Regions from separate parts of the Mesorhizobium sp. M0587 genome, predicted to be linked through region 1. Evidence: riboswitches for the same ligand, from Rfam matches in the RefSeq annotation. Region 1 holds a riboswitch; the other holds the start of a gene.
The links. Region 1 has a riboswitch for S-adenosylmethionine ahead of NKI49_RS23465 (O-succinylhomoserine sulfhydrylase). Riboswitches for the same ligand answer to the same signal wherever they lie in the genome.
Positions count from the first base shown of each region.

Region 1 (5,252 bases):
AGCGCCAATCCCAAGCTCAACAATTGCGTCAAGGGATGGGAGGCGGCGCGCCACGACTGGGTTATCCTTGCCGATTCCAACGTGCTGATGCCGAGGGATTACGTCCAGCATCTGCTGGCGGCATGGGGGCCGGAAACCGGTCTTGTCTGCTCGACGCCGATCGGCTCCCGGCCCGACGGGTTCTGGGCCGATGTCGAATGCGCCTTCCTCAACACGCTGCAGGCCCGCTGGCAATATGCCGGCGAGGCGCTCGGCCTTGGCTTCGCGCAGGGCAAGAGCATGCTCTGGAACAAGCCGATGCTCGACGCCAATGGCGGCATCCGCGCGCTGGCGGCTGAGATCGCCGAGGACGCCGCCGCGACCAAACTGGTGAACGGCCTCGGCTTGCGCGTCAATCTCGTTTCCTCGCCGTTCGAGCAGCCGCTCGGCCGGCGCACGCTTGGCGAGATCTGGTCGCGCCAGGCCCGTTGGGCGCGACTGCGCCGCGTCACCTTCCCGCTCTTCTTCGCGCCCGAAATCCTGACCGGCGCCGCGGTGCCGCTGGTGCTTGCGCTGGTAGCGGCGGCGAGTGCCGGTTTCAGCCTGCCGCTGACCTTCGTCGCCGTGCTGGCGGCCTTCTATCTTCCGGAATGCGCCCTGGCTTGGGGCAAGGGCTGGCACCTGTCGCCGCGCATGATCGCGGCTATGATGATGCGCGACATGATCGTGCCGGGGATGTGGGCGCGCGGCTGGCTTGGCGGCGCCGTCGACTGGCGCGGCAACGCGATGACCATTGGCACCAAGGCCGCCGAACTGGAAGAGACGCCGTCGAGTGCCTGATGGCAGCCAGGCGCGCTACCTGGGCCGATCCTATATTGCGGCCTTCAACGCCTGTGCGATGTCTTCCAGAAGATCGTCGCTATCTTCCAGGCCGACCGACAGCCTGAGCGTACCCGGCCCGATGCCGAGTTCGGCCCGCGCCTCGTCGCTCAAATTCTTGTGCGTCGTTGTCGCTGGATGGGTGATCAGGCTCTTGGCGTCGCCGAGATTGTTGGAGATCAGCACGATGTCCAGCGCGTTCTGCAAGGCGAAGGCCGCCTGCTTGCCGCCCTTGACCTCGAGGCAGATCAGCGTCGAGCCGCCCGACATCTGCTTCCTGACGATATCGGCCTGCGGATGGTCGGCGCGGCCGGGATAGATGACGCGGGCAATCTGCGGCTGCTCGGCCAGGAAATCGGCGATCTTGCCGGCGCTCTCCGTCTGCTGGCGCACGCGCAGGGGCAGCGTCTCCAGGCCTTTCAACAGCGTCCAGGCATTGAAGGGGGACAGGCTCGGACCTGTGTGGCGGAAATAATCGTGCAAATTCTCATCGATCCACTTCTTGTCCGACAGGATCACGCCGCCCAGACAGCGGCCCTGGCCGTCAATGTGTTTGGTCGCCGAATAAACGACGATGTGCGCGCCGAGCTGCAGTGGCTTCTGCTGCAAGGGCGTGGCAAAGACATTGTCGACGACAAGCCGCGCGCCGATCGAATTGGCAAGCGCGGCGACGGCGGCGATGTCGACGACTTCCAGCGTCGGGTTGGTCGGGCTTTCCAGGAAGAACAGCTTGGTGTTGGGCCTGACCGCCTTTTCCCAGTTGGCGATGTCGGTGCCGTCGACCAGCGTGGCCTCGATGCCGTACCGCGGTGCCAGCGTCTCGACCACCCAGCGGCAGGAGCCGAACAGCGCGCGCGCCGCCACGATGTGGTCGCCAGCCTTGGCGCTGCACAGGAGCGCCGCCGTCACCGCCGCCATGCCGGAGGCCGTGGCGCGTGCATCCTCCGCGCCTTCCAGCGCGCACATGCGCTTCTCGAACATGTCGACGGTCGGATTGGCGTAGCGCGAATAGATGAAGCCCGGTTCCTCGCCCTTGAAGCGAGCTTCGGCGGCCTGCGCCGTTTCATAGACATAACCTTGGGTCAGGTACATCGCCTCGGAGGTTTCGCCGAAGCCGGAACGCAGGGTTCCGCCGTGCACGAGTGCGGTCTGAGGTTTCCAGTTACGCTTCTTGGTGCTCATTGTTTTGTTCCAGACACAAAAAAACCGGCCGCGAAAGTCGCAACCGGTCCATACGGCCTCGCGGCCCGACGGTCCTTTAGCGACTTGTTTAACGTGGCTGCAAGCCGACCGGCCAAATCACCACGGGATAACGACCCTTTAGACCCGCGCCACGCTTGCGTCAATTGTCGGCTTCATTAAGAGAGTTGTACCAAGCAGGTTCGGCAGAAGCGTTCCACGGTTTTGCGGCAGGGATCTGCGACAAGAAATCGCCCGGTCTTGGAGCAGGCGGCCTTTGCGGCAGACAGGCATTCTTCCCGATCAGGACATTTCGGCGCTGTTCCAGTCCGGCGCGCTGAAGTCGCCGCGCGCGCTCGATGCCGACCAGATCCAGCCGGCCAGCCTCGATCTGAGGCTTGGCGACAAGGCCTGGCGGGTGCGCGCTTCTTTCCTGCCCGGGCCCAACCACAAGGTGTCGGAAAAACTCGACCGGTTGAAGCTGCACGAGATCAGCCTCGCCGACGGCGCCGTGCTGGAAACCGGCTGCGTCTATATCGTGCCCCTGCTCGAAACCCTGGCGCTGCCGGCGAAGATTTCCGCCTCGGCCAATCCGAAGAGCTCGACCGGACGGCTAGACATCTTCACCCGTGTCATGACCGACCGCGGCCACGAGTTCGACAAGATCGCCGCCGGCTACCATGGCCCGCTGTACCTCGAAGTCAGCCCGCGCACCTTCCCGATCGTTGCGCGCACTGGCTCGCGCCTGTCGCAGATACGCTTCCGCACCGGCAACGCGCTCTTGTCGGAGGCCGAACTGAGCGAGTTGCATCGCGCCGAGATGCTTGTCGCCACCGAGCCGCCGAACATCTCCGGCGGCGGCATCGCGCTGTCGATCGACCTCAAAGGCGATCAAAGCGGGCTGGTCGGCTATCGCGGCAAGCATCACACCGGCCTCGTCGACGTCGACAAGCGCGCAGCACAGGAGGTCGTCGATTTCTGGGAGCCGATCCACAAGAGCGGCGCCGGCGAATTGGTGCTCGACCCGGACGAGTTCTACATCCTGGTCAGCCAGGAGGCGGTGCATGTGCCCCCGCTTTACGCCGCTGAGATGACACCCTTCGATCCATTGGTCGGCGAGTTTCGCGTTCACTACGCCGGTTTCTTCGATCCAGGCTTCGGTCACTCGGCGGCTGGCGGTACCGGCAGCCGGGCGGTGCTCGAAGTGCGCAGCCATGAAGTGCCGTTCATTCTCGATCATGGCCAGATCGTCGGCCGGCTGGTCTACGAACACATGCTGAAACGGCCACAGGCGCTCTATGGCACCGATCTCGGCTCCAACTACCAGGCGCAGGGCCTGAAATTGTCGAAGCATTTTCGCGCCGCGCGCTGAACGTCGATTCCAGTCAGGCAAAATACTTGCCTGTCATGGCGGGCCATGCTTGGCTGCCGTTGCCGGCCTCGACATGACGGCACTCAAGGGGAACAAGAAGATGCAGATTTCGAAATGGATCCTGTCGGGGGCGGCGGCCGCCATGCTGGCGCTCGGTGCCGGCTCGCTGTCGGCCGAGGCGGCGGAAAAAATCAAGATCGGCACCGAGGGCGCCTATCCGCCGTTCAACACCATCACGTCGGACGGCAAGGTCGTCGGCTTCGATATCGACATCGCAAACGCCCTGTGCGTGCAGATGAAGGTCGAGTGCGAAATCGTCACGCAGGACTGGGACGGCATCATTCCCGCCCTGCAGGCCAAGAAGTTCGATGCCATCATCGCCTCGATGAGCATCACCGAGGAGCGCAAGAAGCAGGTCGCCTTTACCCACAAATACTATACGACACCGCTCTCGCTCGTCGCCCTGAAGAACAGCGACATCGCCTCGACCGAACCGGCGGCACTCGCCGGTAAGACGGTCGGCGCACAGGCTTCGACAACACAGGCCAACTACGCCCAGGACGTCTATGGCAAGGCAGGCGCCGAGGCGAAGCTCTACCCGACCCAGGAAGAGGCGATCACCGATCTCCAGAACGGCCGCCTCGACGCCGTCCTCTCGGACAAGTTCGTGCTGATGGACTGGATGAAGAAGGCGAGCGACGGCTGCTGCAAGATGGTCGGCGACGTCAAGGGCACGGAGACCGAAGCCGGCATCGCCGTGCGCCTGGAAGACACCGCGCTGCGCGACAAGCTGAACGCGGCCATCGACGCCATCGTCGCTGACGGCACCTACAAGAAAATCCAGGCCAAGTATTTCGACTTCGACATCTATTGAGAAACTGCCGATCTCCCCGCGAGTGGGGAGATCGCCCCATCACAGCGCCTTCACCGCCACCTTCACCGGCTGCTCGATCTCAAGCGGGTTGCGCAGCGGCAGGCCGAAATCCGTGGCTTCGATCTCGAAAACGTCGCCGGCTTCGGTCTTGATACCGTCGGCGAAGGACAGCGTCGCGGTGCCGAACATGTGCACATGCACGTCGCCCGGCTGGCGGAAGGCCGAATATTTGAAATGGTGGTGTTCGAGATTGGCGATGGTGTGCGACATGTTGGCTTCGCCCGACAGGAACGGCTTTTCCCACAGCATCTTGCTGTCGCGGTAAATGCGCGAGGCGCCCCGGACATCGGCGGGGAGATCGCCGACCAGGATCTCCGGCCCAAACGAGGCGTTGCGCAGCTTGGAGTGGGCAAGGAAAAGGTAGTTCACACGCTCGGTGACATGGTCGGAAAACTCGTTCGACAGCGTGAAGCCGACACGGAACGGCGCGCCGTCGTCGCCGATGACATAGATGCCGGCAATCTCGGGCTCCTCGCCGGCGTCCTTGGCGAAAGCCGGTGACAGCAGTGCCGCGCCAGGCGCCACGGCCATCGTGCCATTGCCCTTGTAGAACCATTCCGGCTGTACGCCGACCTGGCCTTTCGCGGGTTTGCCGCCTTCCAGGCCCATGCGGAACATCTTCATGGAATCGGTGAGTTGCTCCTCGCCATCGGTGCTGAGCTTCTTGTGCATGGAATCGCGCGTCGCCGCCGAGCCGAGATGCGTTAGCCCCGTGCCGGTCAGATGCAGATGCGCCGGATCGGGATGGTTGATCGGCGACAAAAGCCGCCCCTTCTTGTAGGCGGCGTCCAGGTCGATCGTCTCGCCGAGCCCCTTGCGCTCGATCAGCGCGGCGAGGCCGACGCCGGTGCGGGCGGCTTCCATCGCCAGCGAATAGACGCTGCGCGCCCCGTTGATGATCCGGGTCTT
Region 1 covers NZ_JAMYQP010000029.1:76,397-81,648, forward strand. The annotation lists gene NKI49_RS23460 (ceramide glucosyltransferase) at 1-819, shown strand, start outside; gene NKI49_RS23465 (O-succinylhomoserine sulfhydrylase) at 850-2,040, opposite strand; SAM riboswitch at 2,097-2,174, opposite strand; gene NKI49_RS23470 (2'-deoxycytidine 5'-triphosphate deaminase) at 2,315-3,409, shown strand; gene NKI49_RS23475 (ABC transporter substrate-binding protein) at 3,510-4,283, shown strand; gene araD1 (AraD1 family protein) at 4,323-5,252, opposite strand, start outside.

Region 2 (5,252 bases), on a different contig from region 1:
GCTCGCTCGCCTTCGCCAGGCTCGCCTTGCGGCAACCAAAATGGGTAATCATCGACGAAGCCCTGGATGCGTTCGACGGGCCGTCGTTGAGGCGGGTGCTGTCGATGCTGGAGAAGCGTCTGCCCGGAGCCGCGGTGCTCAACATCGGACGCGGCCAGCACAACAATCATTTCTTTCCACGCGCTTTTACAATCGTGAAGGATGCCGGCGTGCCGGCGCTGAAACCCGTCCGCGTCAGGGCCGGCGCCATCGAGCCGCCGCCCGCCGCCGCCGCCCGCCGCAAGGCGTAGCCATTGTTCCGGTTTCTGGCGCGAAGCTTTATTTTGCCGTGATCGCGAGGGAATATCCGCCGGAGAAACAACCCCGGCATCGGCCATGCTTGATGCTCTGCGCCTGCTTGCCTGTCTTGCCTGCGCCCAGGCAGTCCCCGTTGCCTCGCCGCCGGATGGGCTGGCCGTCGACGTCGAACTGGTACTGGCGGTCGACATCTCGCTGTCAATGGACGAGAAGGAGTTCGCCCTGCAGCGCGCCGGCTATGTCGAGGCGCTGCGGCATCCCGATTTCATCCAGGCGGTCCGCGCCGGCAAAACTGGCCGCATCGCGCTCGCCTATTTCGAATGGGCCGGCACGGTGCGCGACGACGCCGTCATCGGCTGGCAGATCGTCGACAGCGCCGAGAGCGCCGGCGCCTTCGCCGACAAGGTGGCGGCGCGGCCGTTCCGGAGCTTCCGAGGCACTTCGATCTCCGGTGCTCTTGCCTTCGGCGCTGAGCTTTTCGATCGCACGGCTTTCGAGGGCGATCGCAGCGTTATCGACATTTCCGGCGACGGTCCGAACAATATCGGGCCGCCGGTCACCACGACGCGTGACGCGGCAATCGCCAAGGGCATCGTCATCAACGGCCTGCCGATCCTGGTCAATCCGTCGCCAACGTTCAGCCATCTCGATCAGTATTATGCGCAGTGCGTCACCGGCGGGCCCGGTTCCTTCGTGCTGCCGATCTACGCGGCCGCCGAATTCTCGACGGCGATCCGGCGCAAGCTGATCCTCGAAGTGAGCGGCATTCAGGACAGACCCGGGTTCATCCCCGTCGACACCGACGCGCCCGTCGACTGCCTGCGGGGCGAGCGGGACAGGCGGTTCTTGTCCGATCCGTATTTCCCAGAACTCGACCGCTGAGCCTCTTGGCCCGACCAGCCTAGATGGGAGGTTCATTGTTTCACGGAAACGGTGAACGATAAAAAACCGCCGCTCGTGTCATCCATCGCACTGCCGTCCAACCGCCGCCAAATGATGATTCCGGGGACCTAGCGCCTCAATTGCAACACCCTCGCCAATAGATGACGTCTGAAACGCTATCGCGAAGCCAAAGCGGCCCTGCCTGCGATCGCATGGAATCCTATTACGTCAGGCGTAATCGCCTTGCGGCCGGCACCGGGGCAGATTGCCCTTGCGAGGCCGGCTGATGAGGCTTCGGATCAGGGAGTTTCCATCATGACTGCTTACGCCGTCGCCCATATGCGCAAAGCCACAATGGGTGCACAGATTATTGAATATCTGCATAGGATCGACGCCACGCTGGAGCCCTTCGGCGGCCGTTTTCTCGTCCATGGCGGCGATGTGGAGGTGATCGAGAACGACTGGCCGGGCCACCTCGTCATCATCGAGTTCGCCGACCGGCAGCATGCGCGCCGCTGGTACCATTCACCAGCCTATCAGGCGATACTGTCGCTGCGGACCGATAATTCCGAGGCTGACGTGGTATTCGCCGACGGTGTCGAACATCCACACAAGGCCACCGATATCCTGGAGTAGGACTAGGCTTTATCGCTTCAGCAAAAACACTGCCTGCTGGCCGAAGAAATTCCAGAACCACCACGGCATCGACAGGCCGATCTTCTGGCCGTTGGCGTCGAGCGCGGTTGCCCTCTCCACCGTCGCGCCAAGCTCGTCGCACAGATTGACGAAGTCGCGGATGGTGCAGAAATGGATGTTGGGCGTGTCGTACCAGGAATAGGGCAGGTCCTTGGTCACCGGCATGCGGCCCTTGACGAACAGCGACAGGCGCACCCGCCAATGCCCGAAATTGGGGAAGGAAACGATGGCGCGGTTGCCGATCCTGAGCAATTCGTCGAGCACCAGTTTCGGATTGCGGGTCGCCTGCAAGGTCTGCGACAGCACGACGAAATCAAAACCCTTGTCGGGATAGAATTGGAGGTCCTTGTCGGCATCTCCCTGAATGACCGAGAGGCCGCGCGCCACGCATTCGTTGACACCGCGCTGCGACAGTTCAAGACCGCGGCCGTCGACCTGCTTGGTGTCCTGCAGCAATTCGAGCAGCAAACCATCGCCCGAGCCGACATCGAGCACGCGGGATCGCGGCGGGATGAGGTTGGCGACGACTTCGAGGTCGACGCGCTGGTCGCGGTTGACGCTCATGGTTCTTTCCTTGGCCAGGCACATTTTCCCAATCCGGACGATGCCCGATTTTGCCGGATCATAGACTTAGCCCTCTCGCCCTCGCGGCCGAGCCGATGAAGCCGTTGATGGCGGCAAACAGTTCCGGTTCGTCGAGCAGGAAGGCGTCATGGCCACGATCGGTCTCGATCTCGACGAAGGACACCGATGCGCCGGCGGCGTTGAGCGCATGCACGATCGAGCGGCTCTCCTCGGTCGGAAACAGCCAATCCGAGGTAAAGGACACCAGGCAGAAGCGGGTCTTGGTGCCGGCGAAGGCGTCGGCCAACAGGCCGCCATGGTCGGCGGCGAGGTCGAAATAGTCCATCGACCGCGTCATATAGAGGTAGGAGTTGGCGTCGAAACGATCGACGAAGGTCATGCCTTGATGGCGCAGATAGCTTTCGATCTGGAAGTCGGCGTCGAAGCCGAAGGTGAGCGCCTCGCGATCCTGCAAATTGCGGCCGAATTTGCGGTGCAGGGCAGCTTCCGAAAGATAGGTGATGTGGGCGGCCATGCGCGCCACCGCCAGCCCTTTTTCCGGGCGCTTGCCATGTTCGAAATATTTGCCGGCATGCCAGTCCGGGTCGGCCATCACGGCTTGCCTACCGACCTCGTGGAAAGCGATGTTCTGCGAGGAATGGCGGGCGCCAGTGGCAATCGGCAGCGCCGAGAAGACGCGCTCCGGATAGCTCGACGCCCATTGCAGCACCTGCATGCCGCCCATCGAGCCGCCGAGCACGCAAAACAGTTTTTCGATGCCGAAATGGTCGATCAGCATCTGCTGCGCGCGCACCATGTCGCGGATGGTGATGACCGGCAGGTCGAGCCCGTAGGGTTTGCCGGTGACGGGATTGGTCGAGGCCGGACCGGTGGAGCCAAGACAGCCGCCGATGACGTTGGAGCAGATGACGAAGAAGCGATTGGTGTCGATGATCTTGCCGGGGCCGATCAGCACTTCCCACCAGCCGGGTTTGCCGGTCACCGGATTGGTGCTGGCGACGTGCTGGTCGCCGGTCAGCGCGTGGCAGACCAGGATGGCATTGGAGCGGGCGTCGTTCAGCGTGCCGTAGGTCTGATAGGCGATCTGGAATGGCGACAGCAGCGTGCCGGCGTCCAGCTTCAGTGGCTTGTCCGCCCCAAAGCGCAACACCGGGCTCGACGGTTGGTCGGCCTCGTTGGTCTTCCCAGCGCGCAGAGCGGCCATTCGCATCTCTCTTGCTGCACCTTGCCTTGCGAAAATCGCCGCCGATGCGTTCGTCCGGCCGGCAGCGGACAACAAAAAACCGGCATTGCCTTCACAAAGCCGGTTACGTCCACGCAAACGGCCCTTTAGCGAATTGTTTAACGTGGCTGCAAGCCGACCGGCCAAATCACCACGGAACTGATGCTGCCCTTCTAGAACTCGCCCGCCTTGCCGTCAATGCCGAGGACTGGCCTCACTGCCAGCTCTCGACATTGCCGGTCACGGCTTGTATTTCCGCAGCGGCTTCCCTGCGGAAGCGTTCTCGACGGATTTTGCGACATGAGCCAGACACCGGATAAGGCACGTCCAACCCCGCGCGCGGGCATCATGGATATCGCTGCCTATGTGCCGGGCAAAAGTGCCGCGCCCGCCGGCGTCGTCAAGGTGTATAAGCTGTCGTCCAACGAGAACCCGCTCGGGCCCTCGCCAAAGGCGATCGAAGCCGCGCGCGAGGTCGCCGGAAAGCTCGACGTCTATCCCGATGGCACCGCCCGGCGGCTACGCGAGGCGATCGCCGAGGTGCATGGCCTCAACGCGCAGAACATCATCTGTTCCAACGGTTCCGACGAGATCCTCGGCCTGCTGGCGCAGACCTATCTCTCGCCCGGCGACGAGGCGATCTTCACCGAACATGCTTTCATGGTCTACAAGATCTACGTCCAGTCGGCAGGCGCCACGCCGGTCGCGGTCAAGGAGACCGACGAGCGAGCCGACATCGACGCGATGCTTGCCGCCGTCACGCCGCGCACCAAGATCGTCTTTCTCGCCAATCCCAACAATCCGACCGGCACCTATGTGCCGTTCCAGGAAGTGCGTCGCCTGCATGCGGGCCTGCCGCGCAACGTGCTTCTGGTGCTCGATGCCGCCTACGCCGAATATGTCCGCCGCAACGATTATGAGGCCGGCATCGAACTGGTCGGCAGCGCCGAAAACGTGGTGATGACCCGCACCTTCTCCAAGATCGGGCTTGGCGGCGCGCGGATCGGCTGGATGTATGCGCCGATGCACATCGTCGACGCGATCAACCGGGTGCGCGGCCCGTTCAACGTCAACGCGACGGCGATCGAAGCCGGTATCGCGGCGATCCGCGATCGCGCCCATGTCGAGCGCAGCGTCGCGCACAACGAGACCTGGCTGGCATGGCTGAGCGAGGAATTGACCAAGCTCGGATTGCGGGTGACGCCCAGCGTCGGCAATTTCATTCTTATCCATTTTCCCGACGACCAGAGGCATTCGGCAGCCGCGGCGGACGATTATCTGACGGCGCGCGGCTATATATTGCGGCGCGTTTCCGGCTATGGCTTTCCCAACGCGCTGCGCATGACCGTCGGTACCGAAGAGGCCAATCGCGGCGTTGTCGCCGCACTCACTACATTCCTGAAAAGCTAGAACGCCATGACATCACCGATGTTCGAAAAGATCGCGCTGGTAGGCATCGGCCTGATCGGCTCGTCGTTGGCCCGCGTCATCCGCCGTGAGGGTTTGTCCCGCCACGTCGCCATCTCGACCCGCAGCGCCGCGACGCTGACGCGGGCGAAGGAGCTTGAGC
Region 2 covers NZ_JAMYQP010000017.1:32,425-37,676, forward strand. The annotation lists gene NKI49_RS17125 (ABC transporter ATP-binding protein/permease) at 1-290, shown strand, start outside; gene NKI49_RS17130 (DUF1194 domain-containing protein) at 376-1,179, shown strand; gene NKI49_RS17135 (DUF1330 domain-containing protein) at 1,495-1,815, shown strand; gene metW (methionine biosynthesis protein MetW) at 1,825-2,439, opposite strand; gene metX (homoserine O-acetyltransferase MetX) at 2,498-3,664, opposite strand; SAM riboswitch at 3,770-3,847, opposite strand; gene hisC (histidinol-phosphate transaminase) at 3,983-5,092, shown strand; gene NKI49_RS17155 (prephenate/arogenate dehydrogenase family protein) at 5,099-5,252, shown strand, end outside.
Region 2: it holds a riboswitch for S-adenosylmethionine, as region 1 does, so the genes downstream of both, metX (homoserine O-acetyltransferase MetX) here and NKI49_RS23465 (O-succinylhomoserine sulfhydrylase) in region 1, are expected to answer to the same signal.